DNA from 3 places in the Pantoea folii genome. Region 3 is predicted to be linked to each of the others. Evidence: predicted binding sites of a transcription regulator. Region 3 holds the regulator's gene; each other region holds the start of a gene.
What was found. Region 3 encodes ArgR, which controls arginine synthesis, uptake and breakdown. Its sites were predicted from a motif close to ANTGAATAAAAATACANT; they were not measured.
Positions count from the first base shown of each region.

Region 1: the regulator ArgR is predicted to act here: its motif matches at 2,285-2,302, upstream of argF (ornithine carbamoyltransferase).
Region 2: the regulator ArgR is predicted to act here: its motif matches at 2,053-2,070, upstream of argC (N-acetyl-gamma-glutamyl-phosphate reductase).

Region 1 is NZ_JBWXON010000014.1:84,334-88,341, forward strand. It holds gene pyrI (aspartate carbamoyltransferase regulatory subunit) at 1-74, opposite strand, end outside; gene pyrB (aspartate carbamoyltransferase) at 85-1,020, opposite strand; gene argF (ornithine carbamoyltransferase) at 1,253-2,260, opposite strand; gene rraB (ribonuclease E inhibitor RraB) at 2,424-2,846, shown strand; gene miaE (tRNA isopentenyl-2-thiomethyl-A-37 hydroxylase MiaE) at 2,906-3,667, shown strand; gene AC1MDE_RS16710 (GNAT family N-acetyltransferase) at 3,701-4,008, opposite strand, start outside.
Region 2 is NZ_JBWXON010000020.1:10,844-14,851, forward strand. It holds gene AC1MDE_RS20480 (argininosuccinate synthase) at 1-138, opposite strand, end outside; gene argB (acetylglutamate kinase) at 154-927, opposite strand; gene argC (N-acetyl-gamma-glutamyl-phosphate reductase) at 943-1,947, opposite strand; gene argE (acetylornithine deacetylase) at 2,117-3,265, shown strand; gene ppc (phosphoenolpyruvate carboxylase) at 3,512-4,008, shown strand, end outside.
Region 3 is NZ_JBWXON010000033.1:5,349-9,356, reverse strand. It holds gene AC1MDE_RS25260 (YdgH/BhsA/McbA-like domain containing protein) at 1-230, opposite strand, end outside; gene yhcN (peroxide/acid stress response protein YhcN) at 321-584, opposite strand; gene argR (transcriptional regulator ArgR) at 1,075-1,545, opposite strand; gene mdh (malate dehydrogenase) at 1,966-2,901, shown strand; gene mscM (miniconductance mechanosensitive channel MscM) at 2,948-4,008, opposite strand, start outside.

The DNA.
Region 1 (4,008 bases), on a different contig from region 3:
ACCTGCGCAGGAATATGGTCGATTACCGTGCCACGCTTGATGGCTTCAACCTGCAATTTATTATCGTGAGTCATCGGTTTCTCCTTACAGGGCCAGTTCGCTATTCAGTACCAGTGCCAGCAGAGCCTGGCGGGCGAAGATGCCGTTGCCCGCCTGCTGGAAATACCAGGCGTGCGGCGTGCTATCGACGTCAGTGGTAATCTCATCAATACGCGGCAACGGATGCAGCACTTTCATGTTGTCGCGTGCGCCGGCTAAATCGGCCGCGCGCAGGATGAACTGTGCTTTGACGTTGGCGTACTCAGACGGATCGAGACGCTCTTTCTGCACACGGGTCATATACAGGATGTCGAGTTCCGGCATCACTTCTTCGATGGTGTCGTGGCGCGTCCAGACAATGTTCTGCTCATCCAGCATATCGGTGATGTAGGCCGGCATCGCCAGCGCATCCGGCGCGATAAAGTAGAAACGGTTGCCGGTGAATTTCGCCAGCGCCTGGGTCAGCGAGTGCACGGTACGGCCATATTTCAGGTCACCGACCATCGCCACATTCAGGTTGTCGAGGCGGCTCTGGGTTTCACGGATGGTGAACAGATCCAGCAGGGTTTGCGTCGGGTGCTGGTTGGCACCGTCACCGGCATTGAGAATTGGAATGCCGCTGGAGAATTCAGTCGCCAGGCGCGCGGCGCCTTCCTGCGGATGACGCATCACAATCGCATCGACATAAGTGCTGATCACCGAAATGGTGTCGGCCAGCGTTTCGCCTTTCTTACCCAGCGAGGTATTGCTGCCGTCGGCGAAGCCCACCACTGAAGCACCCAAACGATGCATAGCGGTTTCAAACGACAGGCGGGTGCGCGTCGAGGCTTCAAAGAAGCAGCTGGCGATCACGTTGTGCTTCAGCAGTTCCGGCTGGGGATGAGCCTTGAGCTGGGCAGCGGTGTGTAACACCAGCTCCAGTTCTTCGCGGTTGAGATCGTTAATGGAAATAATGTGCTTGCGATATAGCGGGTTGGCCATAGCGTTCTCCTCTGCGCTGCCGGATTGCGGACAAAAAAAAGCCCCTGCTTAAGGGGCTTTTTTTACGATCAATGGTTGACGGAAAGAAACAGCGGCATCGCCTGTGGTCAGGCGGGGTAGAGCGGCAAATTGTACGCTGCGCTGTTGCATGTTTCCTCCGGCAAATTGTGGCGCATTATACGCATTCACTGATTTGCATCAAGCAGAAATCGCCGCAAGGTAAACGTTTGCATTACTTGTTTCCCAGCGTGGCGACCATCACCGCTTTGATGGTATGCATGCGGTTTTCGGCCTGATCGAACACGATGCTGTGCGCCGATTCAAACACCTCGTTACTCACTTCCATGCCGTCTTTCAGACCATACTGTTCAGCCATCTGACGGCCCAGTGTGGTTTGATCATCATGGAAGGCGGGCAGGCAGTGCAGGAATTTCACCTGTGGATTACCGGTCAGCGCCAGCATCGCGCTATTGACCTGATAGGGACGCAGCAGGGCGATACGCTCTTCCCATACCGATTTCGCTTCACCCATCGACACCCACACATCAGTGTAGATGAAATCCGCACCTTGTACGCCCTCGGCAATCTCTTCGGTCAGGGTGATTTTGCCACCGGTTTTCTGTGCTGCAACGCGACACTGTTCAATCAACTGCTCTTCCGGCCAGCAACCCTTCGGGGCCACCAGGCGCAGGTCCAGCCCTACCAGAGCTGCCGCTTCCAGCATGGTGTTGCCCATGTTGTTACGTGCGTCACCCACATACACTAACGTCATCTCGCTCAATGGTTTACCCGGCAGATGTTCTTGCATGGTGAGCAAATCTGCCAGCAACTGCGTCGGGTGGAATTCCGTGGTCAATCCGTTCCACACCGGCACACCGGCAAATTCCGCCAGCGTTTCCACCAGTTCCTGGCCGAAGCCACGATACTGAATACCGTCATACATGCGACCTAATACGCGCGCGGTGTCTTTCATTGACTCTTTATGGCCGATCTGGCTGCCGCTTGGGCCGAGGTAAGTGACGTTAGCGCCCTGATCGTATGCGGCAACTTCGAAAGAGCATCGGGTACGGGTCGAGTCTTTTTCGAAGATGAGCGCGATATTCTTGCCTTTCAGGTACTGCGTTTCGGTAGCATTTTTCTTAGCGTGTTTTAATTCACCTGCCAGACTTAACAGGTTAGCGATTTCGGCGGGGGTGAAATCCAGCAATCTCAGGAAGTGTCTCGAATACAGCTGACTCATACAGCGCTCCAGATGGGGATTAATAATGAATTAAAATTCAATCTAACCGTATGAATATGCATTTTCAACCCCGGCGTTAAGAAACTTTCCGTTTTGTGTAGTGGCGCGCGAGGCAGTGTGGGAAAATAATTGCATTCACGTCGAACATTTTGAGGACACGCACATGGCATATGAAGCATTGCTGGAAGAACAGCGCGAAGAAACCCGCCTGATCATTGAAGAGTTGCTGGAAGACGGCAGCGATCCGGATGCGCTTTACACTATCGAGCATCACCTCTCTTGCAACAACTTCGACTCACTGGAGAAAGTCGCGGTTGAGGCTTTCAAACTGGGCTTTGAAGTGAGTGAGCCAGAAGAGCTGGAGCTGGAAGAGGGCGGCACGGTGATGTGTGTGGATATCCTGAGCGAAGGCGCATTGAAGCCAGAGCTGATTGATGCACAAGTTGAGCAATTGGTGAATCTGGCCGGTAAGTTCAACGTCGATTACGACGGCTGGGGCACTTACTTCGAAGACCCGGACGCGGAAGATGAAGACGACGATGGTGATTTCATCGACGACGAAGAAGACGACGGTGTGCGTCACTAAGTCTTAAACGGGCGGCGCTCGCCGCCCAGAACCACTTCCCCGCCAGATAAAGAACGCCGATGAATTACGCTCCTCTGTTAAAACCCATTTATGAATTCCTGCACTGCCGCACGCCACAAGCGTGGATTGACGAAGCGCGCAAGCCGGAAAACCTGACGCTGTTGTTGACCGATCACATGGTGTGCGAGTTAAAAGCGGCACAAACCGCGGTGTTTATCATTCGTAAGTATGTGGCTGATAAACCCAGTGGCGATGCCATTCTGGCGTGGCTCAAGCCATACGAAGATTTCATCTACCGCGAAGAGCCAGACAGCAACTTCATTAACGCGCATAAAAATCTGACCAAGAGCATCATTGTGCGTAACGAACTGCCGTGGGCGGATGATTTGGTCGAGATGATGATTCTGCTGATCAAAGAAGAGCTGCATCATTTTTATCAGGTGTGGGAAATCATGCAGTCGCGGGGTTTGCCGTATCGCAAAATCACTGCCAGCCGCTATGCCAAAGGGCTGATTCGTGAAATCCGTACGTTTGAACCTGAAGCGCTGGTGGATAAGCTGATTTGCGGAGCCTATATCGAAGCGCGATCCTGCGAGCGTTTTGCCAGCCTGGCGCCGTATCTGGATGAACAGCTGCAGAAGTTCTATATTTCGCTGCTGCGTTCTGAAGCGCGTCACTATCAGGATTATTTGAAGCTGGCGGAACAGATTTCAGCGAAGGACATTGCCCCGCGCGTGCAGGCGTTTGGTGCAGCGGAAGCGCGCTTAATCAGCGAGCCGGATGGTGAGCTGCGTTTCCATAGCGGTGTGCCTGCTTACTAAGTTGGGTGCGCAAATCTGCGCACCGCTTTTACATCACAACACTTTCAGCATCCGCACTTCACAATCGCCGTGCCCGGTACAGCCCATCGCGCTGTCGATCAGCTCAAAACCCAATGACTCATACAGCTTAATCGCGCGGGTTAGCGTGCCGGTGGTTTCCAGATAGCAGCGACGGAAACCCTGCTGACGCGCATACTCCATCGCCCGCAACGCCAGCGCACGCGCCAGCCCTAAACCGCGTACTTGGGGCAGGAAGTACATCTTCTGCAATTCGCAGATGTCCGGTGCGCTACACGCCAAAGGTGCCACGCCGCCGCCGCCCACAACACGTCCCTCATGCT
Region 2 (4,008 bases), on a different contig from region 3:
TGGGTCCTGGCCAATGTTGGCCACGAATGCCACCACTTCACAACCGCCGTAATTCTCTTTCAACCATGGAATGATGGCCGAAGTATCCAGACCGCCAGAATAGGCCAGAACGATTTTTTTGATGTTTTGCGTGCTCATGTCTTAAATCCTTGATTATGCGAGAATCCGGGTGCCAATCGACACGCCGTTGAAAAGGGTTGGCAGCTGTTCAGCATGGCGCCAGCTGGCGATATCAACCGGACGACCTAAAGTACGTGCGGCATCGAGTGCCGCGTTCACTTTAACGATCATGCCATCAGTAATAATGCCCTGATCGATCAGCTGCTGTGCTTTATCGGCCGTCATCTCTTCGATACGTTGACCTTTGCCATCGAGAATACCGCTGACATCTGAAAGCAGGACTAAATCAGCACCAATGGTCGCTGCCAGCGCGGTCGCTGCCTGGTCAGCGTTGACGTTCATCAGATCGCCGCCGTCAGTAATACCGATGGAGCTGATCACCGGCATATAGCCCGCGCTCAACAAGGTATTCACCAGCGCTGGATTACCTGGCGTCGCGTTGCCCACATGGCCAAGTTCCTCGTCGAACTGCGCCACGTTTACCAGGCCCGCATCACCGAGGCATAAGCCAACGGCACCAATGCCATATTTCTTCGCCCAGGCCAGCAAGGTCTTGTTCGCTGTACCCGCCAGGGCACCAGTAATAATGTCAATCTGATCGGCTGGCGTCACGCGCAAACCGTTCTTCTTTTTCACTGGCAGAGCGAGCTTCTTCATCAGCTCGTCAACCAGGCAGCCGCCGCCGTGCACAATGATCAGCGGACGCTGATGTTCATTGCGGTAGGCCAGCAGCGCATCAAACAAGCGGGCCAGCGCTTCTTCGCTATCCAGCAGTACGCCACCCAGCTTAATAATCAATGGATTCATTGCAGTTTCCGTCCGTTAAATCAGAGACAATGTTTCAGGGTAGCCGAAACGAATGTTTAAGCATTGAACCGCCTGCGAAGAGGCACCTTTCAGCAGGTTATCTTCGGCCGCCACCACAATCAGGTGCTCGCCCTGCATGGCAAAGCCAATATCGCAGAACGGCAAGCCGACCACGGCTTTCAATGCCGGGACACCTTTGTCATACACACGCACCAGCGGTTTGTCGTGGTAAGCCTTGTGGAAGGCATCCGCCACGTCTTGCTGCGTCACGCCCGCTTTCAGGCGACAGGTGGTGGTCGAAAGAATACCGCGCGGGAAGCTACCCAGATGCGGGGTAAAAATCACAGGCGTACCGAGATGCGCCACGATTTCAGGATGATGACGATGATTGAACAAGCCATACGGCTGCAGGCTCACTTCACAGAAGCTGGTGCCGACGTTGGCTTTACGCCCTGCGCCGCTCACACCACTGGTGGCATTGATTACCGGCCATTGTGCATCGTTAAGCAAACCGGCTTCGACCAGCGGCTTCAATGACAATTGTGCAGCCGTTGGGTAGCAACCCGGCACAGCAACCAGCTGTGCATCTTTGATTTTGTCGTGCTGCCATTCGGCCAGGCCGTAAACGGCTTTATCCAGCCAATCCTGATGTTGATGGCTGAAACCATAATATTGAGTATAGAAAGCATCATCGTTGACACGGAACGCACCGGAAAGGTCGAACACCACGCAGCCTGCTTTGAGGAATTCGGGTGCCAGATCGTGGCTGACTTCATGCGCGGTCGCGAGGAATACCACATCGACTTTGTCTGCCCACTCGGAAGCCTCACTCAGCGGCTGCAGCGGCAAATCGACAATGCCTTTCAGCTGCGGATGCAGATCGGAGAGTAATTTTCCGGCGTCCGGGCTTTGCGCTGAAACCGCCAAAGCGGTTATGTTCATATGCGGATGGCGATTCAGGTAAGTGGCAAGCTCTACGCCAGCATAACCACTGGCACCAACGATCAGCGTATTCAACATCAGGCTGTAACCCTTTTTACAGTCACTCATTCCGGGTCGCGGCTTTGCCCCGTTGCCCACGATGCCGTTTGCAGATGATTTTACGCTTCACTTGCAAACGACGTTATTGTATTTTTATTCACTATTAATGCATGAATATTGATACATCCTAACCCAAGGACCGTCAACAGTGAAGACAAAATTACCACCTTTTATCGAACTCTACCGCCAGCTGATTGCCACACCATCGATCAGCGCCACTGACAGCGCGCTGGATCAGAGCAATGAAACTTTAATCAATTTGCTGGCGGGCTGGTTCCGCGATTTAGGCTTCAGTGTTGAAGTCCAGCCAGTCCCGGGTACGCGTCATAAATTCAATATGCTGGCACGCAGCGGTTTGGGTGCTGGCGGCCTGCTGCTGGCAGGCCATACCGATACCGTTCCCTATGATGATGGCCGCTGGACGCGCGATCCCTTCACCCTGACCGAGCACGACAACAAGCTATATGGTTTAGGTACGGCGGATATGAAAGGCTTCTTTGCTTTTATTCTGGATGCGCTGCGTGACGTTGACGTGACCAAACTCAGCAAGCCACTGTACATCCTCGCCACCGCCGATGAAGAGACCACCATGGCCGGTGCAAAGTACTTTTCCGAATCCACCCAGCTGCGTCCGGATTGCGCCATCATTGGTGAGCCGACCTCACTGAAGCCGGTGCGCGCGCACAAAGGCCATTTGTCGAATGTGATTCGTATTCAGGGTCAGTCCGGTCACTCCAGCGATCCTTCACGCGGTGTGAATGCGATTGAGCTGATGCATGAATCCATTACCCAGCTGATGCAACTGCGCAATACCCTGAAAAATCGCTATAACCACGATGGATTTGCGATTCCTTACCCGACCATGAACTTTGGTCACATTCACGGTGGCGATGCCGCAAACCGTATCTGCGCCTGCTGCGAATTACACATGGATATTCGTCCGCTGCCGGGCTTAACTCTGAGCGATTTGGATGGCTTGCTGAATGAAGCATTGGCGCCAGTGAGCGAACGCTGGCCGGGGCGTTTAACGGTAGGTGAACTGCACCCGCCGATTCCTGGCTACGAATGTCCGGCCGATCATGAGCTGGTGAAAGTGGTAGAGAAACTGCTGGGTGTGCCGACTGAAGTGGTGAACTATTGCACCGAAGCGCCTTTTATCCAGCAATTGTGTCCAACGCTGGTTTTAGGTCCAGGATCAATCAATCAGGCGCACCAGCCAGATGAATTTATCGATACCGCATTTATTAAGCCAACTCATGCGCTTATCACGCAGGTTGTTCAGCATTTCTGTCACTGATTAACAATAGATGGGGCAATTCACTGTTAAAACAGTAAATTGCCCGGTCATTGTTCGGGATTTGATAATAAGAATAACTTATCTCGCTTCCCCCCAAGTTAATTCTATGAATTTCCGGTAGTTAGCAGCGAATTATCGTCAATTTAAGTCAATTGACGAACAGGAAGAACCGTGGCTAGATAAAAGACGATGTTATGCCCGTTGGGTGTAAGGGTACTTTCAAGACGATAAGGGTGTCAGGGTCAAATGAACGAACAATATTCCGCAATGCGAAGTAATGTCAGTATGCTCGGCAAACTGCTCGGGGATACGATAAAGGATGCACTGGGAGAGAACATCCTCGATCGGGTGGAAACCATCCGCAAACTCTCTAAGTCCTCCCGCGCAGGCAATGACACCGATCGTAAGGAACTGCTGAACACGCTGCAAAACCTGTCTAATGACGAGTTACTACCTGTTGCACGCGCGTTTAGCCAGTTCCTCAACCTGACCAACGTGGCAGAGCAGTATCAGACCATCTCCCGCAGCGGCGATGGCGCGAATAATCCGGAAATCCTGAAGAAGACCTTTGAGCGTCTGAAGCAGCAAAACGACATCAGCGAAAGTTCGATTCGCCAGGCGATCGAAGAACTGTCGCTGGAGCTGGTGCTGACCGCTCACCCAACGGAGATCACCCGACGTACGCTGATCCACATGCTGGGCGAAGTGAATAGCTGCCTGCAGCAACTCGACCACAGCGATCT
Region 3 (4,008 bases):
CCACGATTATTCTCAATGATGCGGTAATGGCTGGCACCCTGAGCATCGGCTTTCTGCGACAGTTCCTGACGGACGTTGGTCTGATCACCGTCAACACCGCTTACGCTGATGGTCTGATTCAACGGTTGCAGTTGCTCGGCTTGTTCGTTAGAAACCAGGCTGGCGGCACTGGCACCGAAGGACAATACGGAAGCCAGACCTACGATGGCGATAGCTAATTTGGTTTTCATGATTCACTCTCCTGAAATGGGGTTTGGCAACCTGAGAGGCAAATGCGTCTCAAACGGGTCGCCGTTCACACTGCGTCTTGTTCAGCAAACTTATTTATAAAGTTCAGCGGTGGCGTGATAGCTGTCGCCGGTATTCGCTTCGATCACACGGTAGGCTTTAGCGCCTTCCTGATCGGCTTTGGCATTCAGCTGCTCATGGATATCCATCGGAGAACCGCCCACGCCGCTCACACTGATGGTGCCGGCAGGTTGCAGATTCGCTGCCTGTTGGGCATTGATAGAATCTGCTGCAAAAGCACCAAATGACAGGGCAGATAGAACACTCAGGGTTGCGATAGTAGTTTTAACGTTCATGGTATTTTTCCTCGTCTTCTGTTTTTATCTTTTTCTTTCGTGTGATTTGCATCACGAAAACAAGTATAGATCTAATCACCCATGAAATTAATATCTAGCTAATAATGTTTGGTTGTTATTCTTTATCCTTATGGCACCTTTTTAGAACTGGAAGTTATTAAAACCGGTTGATTCTTAACCATTGGCTGTTATTTATTCGTAAAAACAATGATCTGCATCAAATTATCTTTTCGTGCGAAAGATCATGGTCGATCCCGCTGGCTGATACGTCGTAAGAAGCTATAACCACTGAGCACAATATGTAAAGCAGTGTAAAATAGCGCGAATGGTTAAGAAGGGGAAAAGGTCGTACCAATATTTCGTCGGATGCAGAACCGGCAGCTATATCGATAACTTATTATTAAAAAAGGATTTTGTAACAAGCGTGGCGGGTAACGGATCATCAGGAAGGATGTTACCGGCAGATGATCTGCCGGTTAAGACCAGGGTTTTATAGTTCCTGTTCGAATAAAACCAGCACGGCATCGTGCAGCTGTTTAACGGAGAAACTACGCGCAGGGGTAATAAAGATGGTGTCATCCCCCGCGATAGTACCGAGAATGCCTTCCGCTTTACCGAGTGAATCCAGCAGGCGTGCAATCAACTGTGCGGCACCCGGGCTGGTGTGAATCACCACTAAGGCATCGTTGTAATCGATATCCAGCACCAGATTCTTCAATGGGCTGGTGGTGGTCGGCACGCCAAGTTCGGCTGGCAAACAATAAACCATTTCCATTTTGGCATTACGGGTGCGCACGGCACCAAACTTTGTCAGCATACGAGAAACTTTTGACTGGTTGATGTTCTCGAAGCCGTCTTCCTGCAGCGCCTGTACGATTTCGCCCTGAGAGCTGAATTTTTCTTCTTTTAATAACGCTTTGAACGCTTTGATCAAGTCGTCTTGTTTTGATGGGTTTCGCATAAGCTACCAATAAAAGAGGGGTGCAGCAGGCAACAGGCCAGCAGCAGATAAATTATTATGCATTTAGATGAATTTTTATGCAATAAGCGTAGTGAGCGAATCGCGCTAATCAACTGCGGACAGGTATCATAGCAGAGTTTTGTGTTGCGCCAAAATCGCGGGCTGACGCGCAAAGCGAAGGTTGCAATGTTGTTATAGTATTGAAGTGGTAACAACTATATCGATGATCATTGCCGTCCATTGTCTTCTGGCTGCGATTGTATCATTCAGGCGACTTCTGAAGTGGAGATGTCTCGGGAGCCGATTGCGGCGTCATGTTATTGCGCGACAGGTTTGTCGCTATCGCCTGAGAAGTTGATTAAACTCGTAACCTGATGGATTTTCGGCATATCTCTGCCCCACCTTCATAAGGAGTTCAGGATGAAAGTTGCCGTTCTCGGTGCAGCCGGTGGTATTGGCCAGGCGCTCGCACTGCTGCTCAAAACTCAATTACCCGCAGGTTCCGCTCTCTCACTTTATGATATCGCCCCGGTCACGCCCGGGGTGGCGGTTGATCTCAGCCATATTCCTACCTCTGTGAAGGTGGAAGGGTTTAGTGGCGAAGACGCGACACCTGCGCTGCAGGGAGCCGATATTGTGCTGATTTCTGCGGGTGTGGCACGTAAACCCGGCATGGATCGCGCCGACCTGTTTAACGTTAACGCGGGCATTGTACGTAACCTGATCGAGCAGGTTGCCAGCACCGCGCCGAAAGCGCTGATTGGCGTCATTACCAATCCGGTTAACACCACGGTGGCGATTGCAGCTGAAGTGCTGAAAAAAGCCGGCGTGTATGACAAGAACCGTCTGTTTGGTGTCTCAACCCTCGACATTATCCGCGCCAACACCTTTGTTGCAGCGTTGAAAGGCAAGCAGCCCACCGAGATCGAGGTCCCGGTGGTGGGCGGTCACTCAGGCGTGACAATTTTGCCGCTGCTGTCGCAGGTTAAAGGCATCAGCTTCAGCGAACAGGAAGTGGCTGACCTTACTAAGCGTATTCAAAACGCCGGCACCGAAGTGGTGGAAGCGAAAGCTGGTGGTGGATCGGCGACCTTGTCCATGGGGCAGGCTGCTGCGCGCTTTGGTCTATCACTGGTGCGTGCGCTGCAGGGCGAAGCAAACGTGGTCGAATGCGCTTATGTTGAAGGGGACGGTGAGTATGCGCGCTTCTTCTCCCAGCCGCTGCTCATCGGCAAGAACGGTATCGTGGAACGCCGCCCGTTGGGTTCTTTGAGTGCGTTTGAACAGCAGGCGCTTAACGGGATGCTGGATACGCTGAAGAAAGATATCGCGCAGGGCGAAGAGTTTGTGAAGTAACGCTCAGCAGAAAAAACAACGCCCGGTGATTGCCGGGCGTTGTCATTTATAAGCCGCCAGATTTAAAGGTCTGGCTGGACGGTGAGCCATTGCTGGCCGGTGTTTTACGTCCCAGCGTTTCCATACGCACCTGGAATGGTGGGAACGGCATCTCAATACCGTGCTCTTCAAAGCCGCGCAGAATCAACTGATGCAACTCATGACGCAGTGGCATGCGGTGGCCCATCTCAGCTGCGTGCACACGCAATTCAAACAGCTGAATACCTTGCTGCAAGTCTACCAGGAACACATCCGGTGCGGGCATATCCAGCACGTAGGTACAGCGCTCGGCCGCCTGCTTGAGAATGTTGGTGACTTCATCACTGTTGACGTGTGCCGGAGCCGGGATGGTCAGCACCACGCGCGTGACAGAATCCGACAACGACCAGTTAACGAACTGCTCAGTGATAAAGGCCTTGTTCGGCACAATGATCTCTTTACGGTCCCAATCGGTAATCGTGGTGGCGCGGGTATTGATGCGGGTAATGCTACCGGTCAAATCGCGAATGGTGACGGTATCGCCAATACGGATCGGCTTTTCGAACAGGATAATCAGGCCAGAAATAAAGTTGGCGAAGATCTCCTGCATACCAAAGCCCAGTCCCAAACCTAATGCGGCGACAAGCCACTGCAGCTTTGCCCACTCAACGCCAATAATCGAGAATCCGACTAATCCGCCAATCAGCATCAGCACGTATTTGGTCAGGGTAGTAATGGCATAACCGGTGCCAGGTGACAGGCTAATGTGTTGCAGCAACGCCAGTTCCAGCAGGGCAGGCATATTACGCACCAGCTGAGTGGTGATAATGAACACCAGAATGGCAATCAGCACCGCGCCCAGCGTAATCGGCTGCACGCTCTCCACGCCCTGCACTGTGGTGCTGGCATCCCACAGTGGGATGTTGTCGAGGAAACTAAAGGCCGAGTGAATTTCCGACCACAGCACAATCACCGACACCAGCGCAATCAACGTTAGAATTGAGCGCACCAGGCGCAATGACTGCGCGCTGATCTCATCCAAATCCAGGCTCGGCTCTTCAATTTCGATGGTATCGGCGTTGGCGGGCG